4 regions of the Pseudarthrobacter sp. BRE9 genome follow, and region 2 is predicted to be linked to each of the others. Evidence: riboswitches for the same ligand, from Rfam matches in the RefSeq annotation. Region 2 holds a riboswitch; each other region holds the start of a gene.

Region 1 (4,002 bases), on a different contig from region 2:
TAACCCAAGTGTTGGCGTAAGCACCGAAGATCTAGATTACGCTAATTTTGTCTTCGGCCGCAAATGAGGCTGGTTCCCGGCGGGTTGCTGTGATAGGTACCACAGCTCAGGTCCGGCGTCCGCACCCTGCCCCACCATAGTACCGGCACAGCCGCCGGCAATGGATCAGGAGTACAGGCGCGGCGCGTCGAAGAAGTCCAGTTCCAGCCGGCAGGATTGCTTGAACGCCGTCACCATCGCGGCCCGTTCATGCCCGGATGCCTTCCGTCCGGCCGCATCCACGATGGCGATGGCCTGGCGGGTGGCTTCGGCAAAGCCCTCGTCGGCGTAGGTGCGCAGCCAGTCCGCGTAGGCATGCCCGTCGGGTTCGCCGGAGGCAAAGAACCGGGCATGCAGCGTGGCGCCAACCTCGGCGTAGAGCCAGAAGCAGGGCAGGACGGCGGCGGCGAGGACCGCGTAGCTGCCCGACGCCGATGCTGCCGTGAGGTGGTCGACGTAGGACTTGGTGACGGGGCCCAGGCCGTTCGGGGCCGGCCGGGTGCTGAGCCACGAGCGGTGGAGTTCCGTTTCCACCTCAAGGCACTGCTGCGCGGACCGTGCCCAGAACAGCTGCTCGGCCTCCGAGGGGGCCAGGGCGCTAGCCCGCGCCAGCACGCGGGAGTAGCCGTTCAGGTAGAGGGCATCCTGTGCAAGGTAGTAGGCAAAGTCCTTCTCGGGAAGGTCGCCGGAGGCCAGGCCGTGGATGAAGTCCAGCGCGTAGATGCCGGCGAGGTCCTGTTGGGCTTCCGCCCACAGCCTGGCCGCGAAGCTGCCTTCCGCCAGGACCGGCCGCACATGGTGGAAGTGGTCCACGGGTCCGTTCCCCTGGCCCACCTCCAGCTGGCCGGAGTTCTCAAGCGCCCCGGCCAGCCAGGGCTTGACCGTGCGCAGCGATGCCTCCCAGTCGCCCACCCGGGCCTGGACCGTTGCCATGGCAGAGGACAGGGAACAGCCGGTGCCGTGGCTGTTGCGCGTGGCAACACGCTTTCCCTGCACTTCCACCACGTCCTGTGCCAGCAGGCCCGCGGTGTTCACCAGCGCGTCCGGGCAGTCCATGCCTGCCAGGTGGCCGCCCTTGACCAGTACGGTGGCCCCGGTGGCATCCGCCAGGCGCCTGCCCTGGTCCAGTGCAGCGTTCCAGCTTGCCGCCGGGTCCGTGCCCAGCAGCAGCGCGAGCTCGGGCAGGTTGGGGGTGAGAAGGTGGGCAAGGGGCAGCAGTTCCCGGAGCGCGGCTTCGGCGGATTCCTGCAGCAGCCGGTCGCCGCTGGTGGCCACCATCACCGGGTCAAGGACCACGACGGCGGGACGGACCTTTTCGAGCCACTGGCGGACAGTCCGGATCACCGACTCGTCACCCAGCATGCCGATCTTGACGGCGTCGATGCTGATGTCATCACTGACCGCGTCCAGCTGCTGCGCAAGGAAAGCGGCCGGAGGGACGTGCACAGCCTGCACGCCGCGGGTGTTTTGCGCGGTGAGGGCGGTAATCGCGGCCATGCCGTAGCCGCCATGGGCGGCAATGCTTTTGAGGTCCGCCTGGATCCCTGCTCCGCCGGACGGATCGGAGCCGGCGATGGAGAGGACGCGCGGGACGTCACGGCCCACGGGAGGCCCGGAGGGGACACCGGGCGCGGTGGGCAGGGGCATGGAAAGGGTCGAAGACAAGAGACATCCCTTCGCCGGTACTAGCCGGACAGGTTCAACGGGTCTGGATCTCAGCCGGCCTTCTGCGCGGCACCCCGTGTCGGTGTCCAGCGTAGCTGCTGGGGCGCAACCGGCGGAAAGGTGACAGCACCGGTGCATGCAGGAAGTCCCCGCCGTGCGGTCCGTTCCACCGGAAATTCTCAGGGGAACGGACCACGCGACGGGGACTTCCTGGTGGCGCCTTTTTGGTTTGCGCGGCTCAGAGCTCGGAGGCAGGGACTCCGACGCCGAGGATGATCGGCTCCGACGCTGCGGCAGGTTGCGCTTTAGCGTTGTCCGGTGCTTTAGCGGTGTCGGGGGCCTTGGCTGCGTGTGAATGCCCCGTAGCCGTCGACTGGACGTTTTCGTGCTGCTGGACAGCGGTCTCGTTGGCAGCGCCCTGGGCGCGGCTGGCAGCCCGGTGGCGCCGCGGCCTGCGTTGCCGGGACTGCTCCAGCGTATGGTCGGAGTAGTCCTTTTCCGCCGGAGCTTCCGCGGTGGCGCGGGTTGCCGCTCCCCCGCCGGTCTCCTGTTCGGGAGCTGCCGGTTCGGGTGCCCTCAGCGTGTCCGCGGCTTTGGCCGGGGCATCCTCCACGGGCGAAGCCGGCTGGCCAAGGTGGGCGAAGGCTTCCGCCAGCCGGTCCAGTGTGAGGGCGGGCTTGGGATGCTGCTCCTCGGCGTGCTCCACGAACGGAAGCGGGACTTCCTCGCCGCCGAACGTCAGGACAGCTGCTGGCCGAGCCGGGGCATCGGCGTCGTGCTTCTCCTCTGCAGGAGCGGGCGCAGGCTCGACCGCCGGCACCTGCCGGGCTGCCGCCACCTCGTCGTCATGCAGGTGCGCCGCGTGCGCAGCGGCGGCGATGTTCGCCAGGGCCAGCCTGGTGGCTTCTGCCTTGGCATGCCGCTCAGCATCTGCCGCGTCCGGTACGACGGTATGGACATGGACTGCAGGCGCCGGGACAGCCTCGGGCTGCTGGCCGCCGCGTCCGCGCCGCCGTTTGCGCTCTGGACGGACTCCGGGCTGGCTGGTGTCGGTCCGCTGCGCCTCGGTGCGGTGGACTTCCCCGCGGGCTTCGGGACGGTTGTCGGTGCGCTGGACGTGGTGCTCGGCCGCCACGATGTTGGCGCGGCGGTGCTCCACGGGATCGTCGTGGGTCACTACCCCGCGGCCCGCGCAGGCCTCGCACTGCTCGCCGAAGACTTCCAGCAGCCCCGTCCCCATCCGCTTGCGGGTCATCTGGACCAGGCCCAGCGAGGTGACCTCGGCAACCTGGTGCTTGGTCCGGTCGCGGCCCAGGCATTCCACCAGGCGGCGCAGGACCAGGTCGCGGTTGGATTCGAGCACCATGTCGATGAAGTCGATCACGATGATGCCGCCGATGTCGCGCAGCCGCAGCTGGCGCACCACTTCCTCGGCAGCTTCCAGGTTGTTCTTGGTGACGGTTTCCTCCAGGTTGCCGCCGCTGCCGGTGAACTTGCCGGTGTTGACGTCCACCACGGTCATGGCCTCGGTGCGGTCGATCACCAGGGAGCCGCCGGAGGGGAGGAAGACCTTGCGCTCAAGGGCCTTGTGGATCTGCTCGTCGATGCGCCAGGCGGAGAAGATGTCCTGGTCCTTGGTCCACTTCTCGAGGCGGCCCACCAGGTCCGGCGCCACGTACGTGACATAGGCCTCGATGGTGTCCCAGGCCTCCTCACCGGAGACGATGAGCTTGGAGAAGTCCTCGTTGAAGACGTCGCGGACCACCTTGATGGTCAGGTCAGGTTCGCCGTAGAGCAGTTCGGGCGCCAGGATCTTGGTGGACGCGGACTGGCTTTCGATGCCTTCCCACTGGGCGCGCAGCCGGTTGATGTCGTGCGTCAGCTCTTCCTCCGACGCACCTTCCGCGGCGGTGCGGACAATGACGCCGGCGTGCTCGGGCAGGCGGTCCTTGAGGATGCGCTTGAGGCGGTTGCGCTCGACGTCGGGCAGCTTCCGGGAGATGCCGGTCATCGAACCGCCGGGTACGTACACCAGGTAGCGGCCGGGAAGGGAGATCTGGCTGGTGAGCCGGGCGCCCTTGTGGCCCACGGGGTCCTTGGTGACCTGGACCAGGACGGTGTCGCCCGACTTCAGCGCGTTCTCGATCCGGCGCTGCTTGCCTTCGAGGTTGACGGCTTCCCAGTTCACTTCGCCGGCGTACAGCACGGCGTTGCGGCCGCGCCCGATGTCCACGAACGCAGCTTCCATGGACGGCAGCACGTTCTGGACCTTGCCCAGGTACACGTTGCCGATGAGCG
Region 2 (4,002 bases):
CGACGGCGGGCACCAGCGACTGGGCGTCCCGCAGCAGCTGGTACACGCCGCCGGCGCTGACGGCATCGGAGAGGGCGTCCTCCCGTTGGGTGGCTCCGATCACCACGGTCCCGTCCTGCCGGGGGACGATGTACACCGGAATGCCGTGGACCAGGCCGCGGACCGTTGACGTCACCAGCGGCTGAAGGTGGCGGGGAACGGCAAGGCGGAGGATGTCCCCGTGCACTGGCCTCAGGGGCAGCTCAAGTCCGTCCGGCAGGCCGTCAAGCGCCCCGGCCTGCAGCCCGTTGGCCACCACGGATTCCGTTGCCAGCACCGTGGCACCGTTGGCCAGGCGGGCACCGGCAACACTCCGGCCCTCCCACAACAGCCCGGCTGCCCGCTCCGGAATGGCGTAGCCGTCCACTGCCCCGGCAACGGCCAGCTCCGGTTCTTCCCGTGCCGCGGCCGCGAGGGCCAGCCTGAGCGTTGACACCAGGCGCCGGGGGTCCACCTGGTGGTCGGCCGGGGTATCCAGGGCGCAGGCAATGGCCGGGCTGAGCAGCGGCTCGCGCTTCCGGGCCTCCCGCACGGTCAGCGGTTCCACCGCCAGCCCGTTGGCCTGCTGGACGGTGCGCAGATCCATCAGTGCCCGGCGGTCGGCCGCGTCGGCACCCACGGCCAGTGTCGGCGTCGTAAGGTATCCGGAATCCGCGCCGGTTGCACTCCCCAGGGCGGCGGCGAACCCCGGCCAGCGCGATGAGGCGTCCAGCATCAGCTCGAGGAGGTCTTCCTCCTGGTAGTGCAGTTCGCTGACGGGGGCCAGCATGCCGGCGGCTGCCCAGCTGGCGCCGGTACCTGGTGCGTCGTCGATGAGGACCACTGAGCGTCCGGAACGCTGCGCCTCCCAGGCAATTCCGTGCCCCACCACTCCCCCGCCGATGACGGCGACGTCGGCCCGGAGGGTCGAGGGGATGGCGGCGCCGGCGGACCCGGGGTGATGAGTGAAGGGGGTACTCATATGGTTCCTTCCCTACGCCGGCATTAACCGGATCAGGTCAAGCGGTCGGCTCTGACGCCCTCTCAGCCCGGCGCTTTGTGACAGCTGCCGCGGGCTCCCGCAGTACCAGCCCAGTTTAGAGGAACTAGGCTTGCAGGCATGAATGTGTCCACCCCATCCTTTCCCGCAGGCCACCGTGCCCCAGCCACCGAAGTCGTCAATTCACGGGACAGCGACGCCCTCAGGGCGGCCCGGCTGTACCTCTGCACTGATGCGCGCCGGGACCGCGGCGACTTTGCGGAATTTGTTGATGCCGCGTTCGCCGGCGGTGTGGACATCATCCAGCTGCGCGACAAGGCCATCGAGGCTGCGGAGGAACTTGACCTCCTGGCCGTGTTAAAGGAGACGGCGGTGCGGCACGGCAAACTGTGGGCGGTCAATGACCGTGCGGACATCGCCGTTCTCTCCGGGGCTCCGGTGTTCCACATCGGCCAGAAGGACCTTCCGCTGGCCGCAGCGCGGACGCTGGTCAACGGAAATGCCGCCATCGGACTGTCCAGCCACAGCCCGGAGCAGGTGGACACGGCCCTGGCAGCAGCTGCCGGCCCGGCCGGGCTGGACTATTTCTGCGTGGGTCCGGTCTGGGCGACGCCCACCAAGCCCGGCAGGGCCGCCGTCGGACCCGGCCTGGTGAAGTACGCCGCCGAAGCCTCACGGAAGGCCGCGGATCCGGTGCCCTGGTTCGCCATTGGCGGCATCGGCCATGGAAATGTCCAGGAGGTTGCGGAAGCCGGTGCGCGCAGGATCGTGGTGGTCCGCGCCATCACCGAGGCCCCCGATCCTGCCGCCGCCGCTGCTTCCCTCCTCGACGCGCTGGATGCCGCCGGCTCCTGATGCCAGATCCGTGGACTTGGAGCTAGGCTGATTTTTGTGTCACATCATCGGCTGGCCCCCAACGTCCATGACCACAGGAACGCCCTCGAAGAGGCGTTGGGCCTGCTGCGGACGGAACTCGAACTGCCGGGACCGTATCCGCCTGAGGCCGTGGCCGATGCCCGGGCCGCCGTGGCAGCGCTGAAACTGCCGTCCTACGACCTGACCGCCGTGGAGTTCGTGACCATCGATCCGGCGTCGTCCACGGATCTGGACCAGGCCGTGTTCATCGAACCGGACGGGAACGGTTACCGGGTGCTGTACGCGATCGCCGATGTTCCGGCTTTTGTGGCGCCGGGAGGTCCGCTGGATGCTGAAACCCGGCGACGCGGCCAGACCTTCTACGCTCCGGACGGCCGGATTCCACTGCATCCGGAAGTGATCAGCGAAGGGGCAGGAAGCCTGTTGCCCGGGCAGGAATGTTCGGCCTTCGTGTGGGATTTCATGCTCGACGGCGACGCGTCCGTTTTGTCGGTAGGCGTCAGGCGGGCGCGGGTCCGCAGCCGCGACAAGCTCAGCTACAAGGGCGCCCAGGCAGACCTCGACGCCGGGACTGCCTCGCCGGTGCTGCAGCTGCTCCGTGAGGTGGGCCTGAAGCGGGTGGCCCTGGAACGGGCACGCGGAGGGGCAAGCCTTAACATGCCCGAGCAGGAAATTGTCCAGCTGCCCGACGGCGGCTACCGCATTGATGCTGTCCCGCAGCTTCCCGTGGAGGACTGGAACGCGCAGATATCGCTGATGACCGGCATGGCCGCCGCCCAGCTCATGCTGGAGGGCAAGGTGGGAATCCTGCGCACCATGCCCGCCCCGGACGAACGGTCCCTGCGGCATTTCCGCCTGCAGACCGAGGTGCTGGGCAGGCCCTGGGACGGCGAAGTCAGCTATGGCGAGTACCTCCGTTCACTGGATCCCACCGATCCCCGGCAGCTGGCCATCATGCATTCCGCCGGCATGCTGTTCCGGGGCGCGTCCTACACCGCCTTTGACGGCACCGTCCCCGAGGATGGGGTGCAGTCCGCCATCGGCGCCGCCTATGCGCACACCACGGCGCCGCTGCGCCGCCTGGTGGACCGCTTCGTGCTGGTCATCTGCGAGGCCCTGAGCAACGGCGGCGACGTTCCGGACTGGGCGCGGGAAGCCCTCCCGCTGCTGCCGGGCATCATGGCCGGATCAGACCAGCTGGCGTCCCGGATGGAACGCCTGGCCCTGGACACCGTGGAGGCCGCGCTGCTGTTGAACCACATCGGGCAGGAGTTCGACGCGATCGTGATTTCCGGTTCCAGGCCACAAAACGGCAACGGCAACGGCGGCGGGACCGGGAAAAGCGGCAACGGGAAGAACGGCAACGGCGGCGGAAGTTCGGGCATCATCCAGATCGCCGAGCCCGCGGTCACCGCCCGCTGCGCCGGGGAGCTGGAGTCGGGAACCAAGGTCCGGGTCCGCCTGGTTTCGTCGGACATCACCACCCGCGAGATCCATTTCGAACTCGTCGAATAAGGTGCCGGCAGGCGTGGCAAACGGGCCGAAACAGTGTTATTGCGCCCGGGCGGCTAGACTAAAAGGGTAGAAATGGATGCCCGGTCGTTGATTTCCTTGATTTGAAACCAACAAGCCCGCCCCTACGCGATCTTGAGATTTACCCGCTGGTCACCAGTGCCAGCATTAGATAGCCCGCGATCGGCTTCCACTGGAATCGCTTGCGCGCCTGAGCGTGCTCCGGAACGGCCAGCCCTGGCCGGCCCGTTGAGCAGGCAGCGCCATTGCCCAAATGAATAAGGAAACTCCCCCGTGAGTGAATTGCATACCCACCAGCTTCTGAGCGATGAGTCCGGCACGGAAACCATCGAGCCGGAAGAAACCATCATCTCGGATGAGAAGCCGCACGAGATCGCGGAAAAATCCTTCGCGGACTACAACGTGCGCGAGGACATCGTCGAATCCCTGGCTGACGCTGGGATCACCCACCCCTTCCCCATCCAGGCCATGACCCTGCCGGTGGCCCTGAGCGGGCACGACATCATCGGCCAGGCCAAGACCGGCACCGGCAAAACCCTCGGCTTCGGCATCCCCGCGCTTCAACGTGTGGTGGG
Region 3 (4,002 bases), 330 kb from region 2:
GCCCTCAGGGTCGGTGAAGTAAAACGCTTCACTGACCAGGTGGTCGGCGCTGCCGGTGAAGGAGCGGGGCTCGTACTGGGCAGCCGTGGCGATGGTGGCCGCCAGGGAAGCCTGGTCCTCGAACAATAAAGCGGTGTGGAACAGGCCCGCTTCCCCCCTGCCGGGAAGGTGCAGCCCGGGGGCCGGCGCCAGGTGGACCAGCGGCCTGCCGAGCCTGCCAAGGTATAGCCCGCCGTCCTGCTCAGCCACCACCTCAAGGCCCAACGCGCGCTGGTAGTAGTCGGTCATGAGCTTCATGTCGCCCACCTTGAGCATCACCGTGCCCATGGCGAGGTCGGCAGGAAGAAGATCCTGGCTGCTGGCTGCTTCGGTCATGTGAAGGCTCCTTGTATTGGAGGCCGTCCCGTTGGCGGCCTTTCACATATTAAAATTACTTGAAGATTCAATTTATTCCAAGTGCCGGACCGGGGCAGGTCAGCGGATGATCCGGCCGCCCAGCACCACATGCTCCAGGGCTGTGATGGTCTCCGGCACGGCCCGCGGGTCTTCCCGGCACACCACGACGTCGGCCCGCGCACCTTCCGCGAGGTTGTCCGCTCCCAGCCAGGTCCGGGCTGCCCAGCAGGCAGCATCCAGGGCCGCCTCCATGGGCAGGCCTGCCCGGTGCAGGGCGAGGACCTCATCGGCGATCCTGCCGTGGCGGATCACGCTGCCTGCATCCGTGCCGGCAAAGATTCGCACCCCGGCGGCATGGGCCTCGGCCACCCGTTCCAGCCTGCGTTCCCAGAGGGCGCGCATGTGCGCCGCATAGCGTGGGAACTTGGCATCTGCCTGTGCAGCGATGTCGGGGAAGGTTGCAATGTTGATGAGGGTGGGCACGATCGGCACACCCTGTTCCACGAACCGGGGCAGGTGGCGGGGCAGCAGCCCCGTGGCGTGCTCGATGCAGTCAATGCCGGCGTCCAGCATCTGGTCCAGGGTGTCCTCGGCAAAGCAATGCGCAGTGACCCGGGCACCTTCGTCATGGGCAGCCTGGACAGCATCACGCACGACGGCGGCAGGAAAGGAGGGCGCGAGGTCGCCGGCGCCCCGGTCGATCCAGTCGCCCACCAGCTTGACCCAGCCGTCGCCGTCGCGCGCCTGCTTTCGGACGGCCTCCGCGAGCCTGCCGGGCTCCACCTCCTCGGCGAAACCGCGCAGGTAGCGCCGCGTGCGGGCTACATGGCGTCCGGCACGGATCAGCACCGGGAAGTCCCGGCCGCCCTGCATCCAGCGGGTGTCGGCAGGTGAGCCGGCGTCGCGGACCAGCAGTGTTCCGGCGTTGAGGTCGGCCAGCGCCTGGGCCCGTGCAACGGCGGGTTCGACAGGGCCGGCGGGGCCAAGCCCGATGTGGCAGTGGGCGTCCGCAAACCCCGGCAGCACCCAGCCGTCGAGTACCCGCTCCGGAGGGGCAGCGGGCCGGCTGAATGTGAGTTTGCCGTCCACCGACCAGAGTCCATGGCGTACCCGGTCCGGTGCGGTCAGGACGGGTCCGCGAAAGTAGATGATGTCTGCCATCGGGCTTCCTTTCGATGCCCGGTCAGGCTAGCACCCGCGAATGTGACAAGGCTCTTCCCGGGGCCTGTGGTAGCTTCTTTCCTGACCACACGGGTGCCCTTGCAGGGGCTGAGATCGGGCTGACGCAGCCTGCGACCGTTGAACCTGTCCGGGTAATGCCGGCGAAGGAAGTGAGTATTCCCTTGAGTACGCAAAACACCCAGTTGAACCCTGCCCACCAGCCGTCCGCCGGGAAGTCCGGCGCTGATCCGGTGCCACAGGTGACCCAGTCCCTGACGTCGCATTCGCTGGCGTTCATTGACGACGCCGCCTCCGGAATCCGGGTACCGGTGACGGAAATTGCCCTGGAGCCGTCACCCAACGGGCAGCCGAACGCACCTTTCCGGACCTACCGGACCGCCGGCCCGGGCAGCGACCCGGTCCGCGGCCTGGAGCCCTTCCGCGCGGAGTGGATCGTGGCGCGCGGGGATACCGAGGCCTACAGCGGCAGGGAACGCAACCTGCTCGACGACGGCCGCTCGGCCGTCCGCCGGGGGGCTGCCTCGGCGGAGTGGAAGGGGGCGCAGCCGGTGCCCCGCCGCGCCGTCGACGGCCGGACGGTGACCCAGATGCACTACGCCCGGCAGGGAATCATCACGCAGGAAATGCGATTCGTGGCGCTCCGCGAGAACTGCGACGTGGAGCTGGTCCGGAGCGAACTGGCTGCCGGCCGGGCCATCATCCCGAACAACATCAACCATCCGGAGTCCGAGCCGATGATCATCGGCAAGGCGTTCCTGGTGAAGATCAACGCCAACATCGGCAACTCGGCCGTGACGAGCTCCATCGCCGAAGAGGTGGACAAGCTGCAGTGGGCCACGCAATGGGGCGCCGACACCGTGATGGACCTGTCCACCGGCGACGATATCCACACCACACGGGAATGGATCATCCGCAACTCCCCCGTCCCGATCGGTACCGTGCCGATCTACCAGGCCCTGGAAAAAGTGAACGGCGAGGCCAACGCACTGACCTGGGAGATCTTCCGGGACACGGTGATTGAACAGTGTGAGCAGGGCGTGGACTATATGACCATCCACGCCGGGGTGTTGCTTCGGTATGTGCCGCTGACTGCCAACCGCGTGACGGGCATTGTCTCGCGCGGCGGCTCGATTATGGCCGGATGGTGTCTGGCCCATCACCAGGAGAACTTCCTCTACACACACTTCGACGAACTGTGCGAAATCTTCGCGAAGTACGACGTTGCCTTCTCCCTGGGGGACGGCCTGCGCCCCGGCTCAACGGCGGACGCCAACGACGCCGCCCAGTTCGCGGAACTGGACACGCTCGCCGAGCTCACCCAGCGCGCATGGGAGTACGACGTGCAGGTGATGGTGGAAGGGCCCGGCCACGTTCCCTTCCACCTGGTGCGCGAAAACGTCGAACGGCAGCAGGAACTGTGCAAGGGGGCGCCGTTCTACACCCTGGGGCCGCTGGTGACAGACGTTGCCCCCGGCTATGACCACATCACGTCGGCAATCGGCGCCACCGAAATTGCCCGTTACGGCACCGCGATGCTGTGCTACGTCACCCCGAAGGAACACCTGGGCCTGCCCAACAAGGACGACGTGAAGACCGGCGTGATCACCTACAAGATTGCCGCCCACGCCGCGGACCTGGCCAAAGGCCACCCGGGGGCGCGCGAACGGGACGACGCATTGTCCAAGGCGCGGTTCGAATTCCGCTGGCGGGACCAGTTCGCGTTGTCCCTTGACCCGGTGACGGCGGAGGCGTTCCACGACGAGACCCTGCCGGCGGAGCCCGCCAAGACGGCGCATTTCTGTTCGATGTGCGGGCCCAAGTTCTGCTCCATGCGGATCAGCCAGGACATCCGGGACGAATTTGGCTCCGCGGAGGCCCAGGCTGCGCGCGCCGGTGTGGCATCCGGGATGCGGGAGAAGAGCGAAGAGTTCCTGGCGGCCGGCGGCAAGGTCTACCTGCCCGAGCTGCGCCTTCCTGCCGGGAGCTAGGAGGCCCGGGCGGGCTGGCTCCGGCTGACCTGGCTGATGAACTGCCGGATCGCCCGGTCCCCGTCCGGGGAGTCATGGGGCCGGTGCCCTCCCGCGGCAACGCGGTGCAGGGCGCCGGTCTCCCGGAGATAGCCGGCAATTTCCTCGTAAAGCGGCTCCCACCCGCCGGTCAGGACCAGCGTGGGCACACCGGGAACGATGTGCAGCGGCGCCTCCCACGAGGGGGCCTGGAGCCGCAGCCTGCGGGCGGACCTTTTTTCCTCCGTGGTGGCGGGCTGCTGGAGGTCGGTGGCAAAGACCCGCCTGACGAATTCACGCTGGAAGTCTTCGTCGCTGAGCTGGTGGCGGACGTCGAAGAGGGGCTGCATCAGGCTGATGTGGGCTGCCGTGGCCGGAAGCTCTGCCGTCAGGGAGAGGCAGGCCGGCTCCACGAGGG
Region 4 (4,002 bases), on a different contig from region 2:
GCCGGGGGCCGGGACAGCAGCGCGGGGCCGGGTGGGGGGCACGTAGCCGGGGACCCAGACACCGGCGGCGGCGAGCATGGCCCGCGCCTCCGTGAGCACCCGGTCCGGCGGCCCGTCCAGGAGCACGGCAGGATCAGTGGCGGAGCCCGGCTGCAGGACCACGATCCGGTCCACCAGGTCCTTCCACACCGAAACCCGGTGCTCCACCACCACCAGCGTGGCCCCGGTCTTGTCCAGGCAGCGCGCCACAGCATCGCGGACCTCCAGCACGCCGTCCGGGTCCAGGTTGGCGGTTGGCTCATCCAGCAGGATCAGGCCCGGGCGCATGGCCAGGATGCCGGCCAGCGCCAGGCGCTGCTTCTGCCCGCCGGACAGGGCCGACGTCGGGTGGTCCAGCGGGAGGTGGGACAGTCCGACGTCGGCAAGCGCCTCGTGCACCCGCGCCCAGATGGCGTCCCGCGGCACCGCAAGGTTCTCGGCGCCGAAGGCGACGTCGTCCCCTACGCGCGACAGGACCACCTGGGTCTCGGGGTCCTGCTGCATGAGTCCGGCACGCCCGCGCCGGGCGCGGGGCACGGCGCCGTCAACCAGCAGCGAACCCGACTCGGCGGCATCCCCAGCCTCGCCGCCGTCGTCGTTAATGTCCCCCAGCACCCCTGCGAGCGCATGCAGGAGCGTGGACTTCCCGGCGCCCGAGGGGCCGAGCAGGAGCACCCGCTCCCCGGGACTGATGTCCAGGTCAAGGGCGTGGACGGCAGGCTTGGCCCTGCCGGCGTGCCGCCAGCCCCAGCCTTGGGCCGTGACGGCGGCAGGGCGGACTGCCGCGTCCTGGGCGGGTGCCATTAGGAGACCGGTGCCATCAGGAGAAGACAGGCTCCGTGGCAGCCTTGCGCGAGGCGAAGGAGCTCAGCACGCCTGTACGCGCCAGCCCGCGGGTGGCCACCCAGGACAGGGCGCCGGCGATGATTGCGCCGGAGATGGTGGTGAGCACGATGTAGGCCAGCTTGTCCGCACCGGAGTAGGCGATGTTCCAGCCCCAGGGCGCGAAGGAGTCGTTCAGGCCGCAGAAGAAACCGGCAGCCGCTCCAGCGAGCAGGGAGACGGGCAGGTTGAACTTGCGGTAGACGAAGATGGCGAAGATGATTTCGGCGCCCAGGCCCTGGATGAAGCCGGAGAAGAGAACGGACGCGCCGTACTGGGAGCCCATGAGGAGTTCCCCGGTGGCAGCGACTGTTTCACAGAACAGCGCGGCGCCGGGCTTGCGGATGATCAGCATTCCCAGGACGCCGGGAATCATCCAGCCGCCGGCAATGATGCCGGTGAGGGGAGGGTAGGCCGCGGTCATGGGGGCAGACAGTGCGGCGGCCGCCTGGTCCCACGCCCAGAAAATAACGCCGCCGGCGATGGCCACCAGCGCAGCCACGACGATGTCCACGACGCGCCAGGACTTGCTGGTGGTCTTCTTGATTGATGCAGTGCTCATGTGATCCTCCTGGGAAACAGGAGGGGAAAGTGGACCCGGCTGACGGCCTGTAGCCGTGCAGCCGCGGCACTTTGAGAACTCGACTCCCTTGCGCCGGTACTAACCGGATCAGGTTCGAGGGTCTGCGGCTGTCCGCACTCTCAGCGCCCACCTGCGGTACCCGGCGTGTGCCAGATGCCCGACGGCGGCGCTCCCCTGTCGTTCGTAGTGTTGCTTTTCGTTGGGTAAGGCTTTTGATTGCCCTTCCGGGCGTGGTCAAGTTTACACCGGGCGGGGGTAGATTGAAGGCCATGAGCGCCATTCCACCGGATGTGACCGGGTTCGATCCTGATTCCGCCGACGCCCAGCCGGAGGGCTCCCTGGAGGCGTTGATCGGCCGCGTCGAGGCGGAGGTCCGGGAGCTCCATTTCCCCGGGTTTTCGGCGGATGACGCGCTGAACCTGGGCCTGCTTCTGGTGGAACTGGGCAAGGAGCGGTCCCTTCCCATCGCCATCGACATCACCAAGGGCGAGCAGGTCCTGTTCCACGTCGCACTGCCGGGCGCCACCCCGGACAACGGGCACTGGATCCGGGCCAAGCAGCGCACTGCCGCCCGGTATGAAGTGCCGTCCCTTTTGGTGGGGCTGCGCGGCCGGCTGGGCGGCGGCCGGATTGAGGACAACGCCTGGTTCGACCAGTCCCGGTACGCAGCCCATGGAGGCGCATTTCCCATCTACGTCACCGGCGTAGGAGCGGTGGCCACGGTCACCGTCTCCGGATTGCCGCAGCTGCAGGACCATGACCTGGTGGTGGAGGCGCTGCGCGACATCCTGGGGTCGGCACTGTCCGACTGAACGCTGAAGGACCAGCAAAACCCCCTATATGGAAAGCCTGCTTAGCTTTCCATTAGTAATCATGCTTACTATATTGTCCCCCGGGTTTCGAGGAGGACAGGGCATGGCAGTCACCATGGGCGGTCCCGCGTTCGTTCCCACCAGCGGCAGACCAAGGAGCACCATGAGAATCCCGGAAAGCAGAGGTCCCCTCAGCAGCGCCCTCTTCGCGGTCCTTGCGCAGGCTCCGGATGGCGCCGGGACGGAACTGGACGGACTGCACCGCTTGGCGGCGGCGCAGGTGGCCGGCACCGGTGACATCATTGGCGACGAGGACATCCAGCTGACCCTCTTCTGCCTCTACGAACTCCACTACTCCGGCCTGGACGGCGTCTCCGACGATTGGGAGTGGGAGCCGGCCTTGATCAGGGTCCGGCAACTGATCGAGAGACCGTTCGAAGCAGCCCTCCGCACCGCCGCACAGCAGGCTGCCGGGGACGTCGAACTACCCACCGGTGTTGCCATGACCAGCGATCAGGTAGCGGACGTCCTGTTCGGCCTCGCCGCCACGGACACCGGTCCCAGCGTCTCCCGCTACGTTGCCAGGAAGGCAACCCTGGAACAGCTCCGGGAGTTCCTGATCCACAAATCCGTGTACCAGCTGAAGGAAGCCGACCCGCACACGTGGGCCATCCCGCGCCTTAGCGGCCGGCCCAAAGCGGCGCTGGTGGAAATCCAGGCGGACGAGTACGGCGGCGGCCGCCCGGACCGGATGCACAGCGCCCTGTTCGCCAGGACCATGCGCGGCCTGGGCCTCGACGACAGCTACGGCGCCTACCTCGATGCCGTCCCCGCCGTCTCCCTCGCATCGGTAAACCTCATGTCACTCTGCGGACTGAACCGGCGGCTCCGCGGTGCCATCACCGGCCACCTGGCAATCTACGAAATGACCTCCTCCCAGCCCAACCGGTTCTACGGCAACGGATTCCGCCGGCACGGATTCGGTACGGACGTCACCCACTACTTCGACGAGCACGTGGAGGCCGACGCCGTCCACGAGCAGATCGCGGGGCGTGACCTCGCCGGCGGCCTCGTCGAAGCCGAGCCGGAACTCCTCGCGGACGTCCTGTTCGGGGCGACCGCCGTCATGGCCATCGACAACCGCCTTTCCGCCCACTTGATGACGTCGTGGGAAGCAGGGACATCATCGCTGCGGGCGGCCGTACCGGCGGCAGCATGACGGGCGGACCTCCGGCAGGGCAGGGGCCGCACCCCTCCGCAACCTCCTGCGCGGAGTACATCCTTCCCCTGCGCTGGACCAGGGATTCCGGACTGGCCGAACTTTCGGACTATCTCCGGCGCCTGGTGGAATGGATGCCCGTCACCGTGGTGGATGGTTCCGACGCCAGCCTCTTCGAACGCCACCGCGCTGCGTTCCCGGCAGCGGTGCGCCACCTCCGGCCGGACCCCGATGTTTCCCCGGACCGCACTTCCCCGGACCACCTGGGCGGCGGGGGCGCCGGGGGCGGCGCCAACAACGGAAAGGTGGCCGGGGTGATGACCGGCGTGCGCTCCTCCAGCGCAGAATTTCTTGTCATTGCCGACGACGACGTCCGCTACACGCGCGAGGCCCTCGCCGCCGTCGTCCATCACCTGGCGTCGGCAGACGTGGTCCGGCCGCAGAACTACTTCGATCCCCGCCCCTGG

What was found. Region 2 has a riboswitch for thiamine pyrophosphate ahead of thiO (glycine oxidase ThiO). Riboswitches for the same ligand answer to the same signal wherever they lie in the genome.
Region 1: another riboswitch for thiamine pyrophosphate. It lies ahead of thiD (bifunctional hydroxymethylpyrimidine kinase/phosphomethylpyrimidine kinase); the one in region 2 lies ahead of thiO (glycine oxidase ThiO).
Region 3: another riboswitch for thiamine pyrophosphate. It lies ahead of thiC (phosphomethylpyrimidine synthase ThiC); the one in region 2 lies ahead of thiO (glycine oxidase ThiO).
Region 4: another riboswitch for thiamine pyrophosphate. It lies ahead of Q9R31_RS10690 (ECF transporter S component); the one in region 2 lies ahead of thiO (glycine oxidase ThiO).

Annotation. Positions count from the first base shown of each region.
Region 1 covers NZ_JAUZUY010000002.1:619,304-623,305, forward strand. The annotation lists gene thiD (bifunctional hydroxymethylpyrimidine kinase/phosphomethylpyrimidine kinase) at 166-1,686, opposite strand; TPP riboswitch at 1,694-1,791, opposite strand; gene Q9R31_RS07780 (Rne/Rng family ribonuclease) at 1,943-4,002, opposite strand, start outside.
Region 2 covers NZ_JAUZUY010000001.1:350,596-354,597, forward strand. The annotation lists gene thiO (glycine oxidase ThiO) at 1-1,000, opposite strand, end outside; TPP riboswitch at 993-1,111, opposite strand; gene thiE (thiamine phosphate synthase) at 1,139-1,873, shown strand; gene Q9R31_RS01560 (RNB domain-containing ribonuclease) at 1,910-3,409, shown strand; gene Q9R31_RS01565 (DEAD/DEAH box helicase) at 3,701-4,002, shown strand, end outside.
Region 3 covers NZ_JAUZUY010000001.1:17,645-21,646, forward strand. The annotation lists gene Q9R31_RS00110 (VOC family protein) at 1-375, opposite strand, end outside; gene Q9R31_RS00115 (amidohydrolase family protein) at 475-1,557, opposite strand; TPP riboswitch at 1,637-1,744, shown strand; gene thiC (phosphomethylpyrimidine synthase ThiC) at 1,740-3,566, shown strand; gene Q9R31_RS00125 (alpha/beta hydrolase) at 3,563-4,002, opposite strand, start outside.
Region 4 covers NZ_JAUZUY010000004.1:198,588-202,589, forward strand. The annotation lists gene Q9R31_RS10685 (ATP-binding cassette domain-containing protein) at 1-843, opposite strand, end outside; gene Q9R31_RS10690 (ECF transporter S component) at 860-1,483, opposite strand; TPP riboswitch at 1,551-1,690, opposite strand; gene Q9R31_RS10695 (heme-degrading domain-containing protein) at 1,774-2,316, shown strand; gene Q9R31_RS10700 (iron-containing redox enzyme family protein) at 2,480-3,535, shown strand; gene Q9R31_RS10705 (glycosyltransferase family 2 protein) at 3,484-4,002, shown strand, end outside.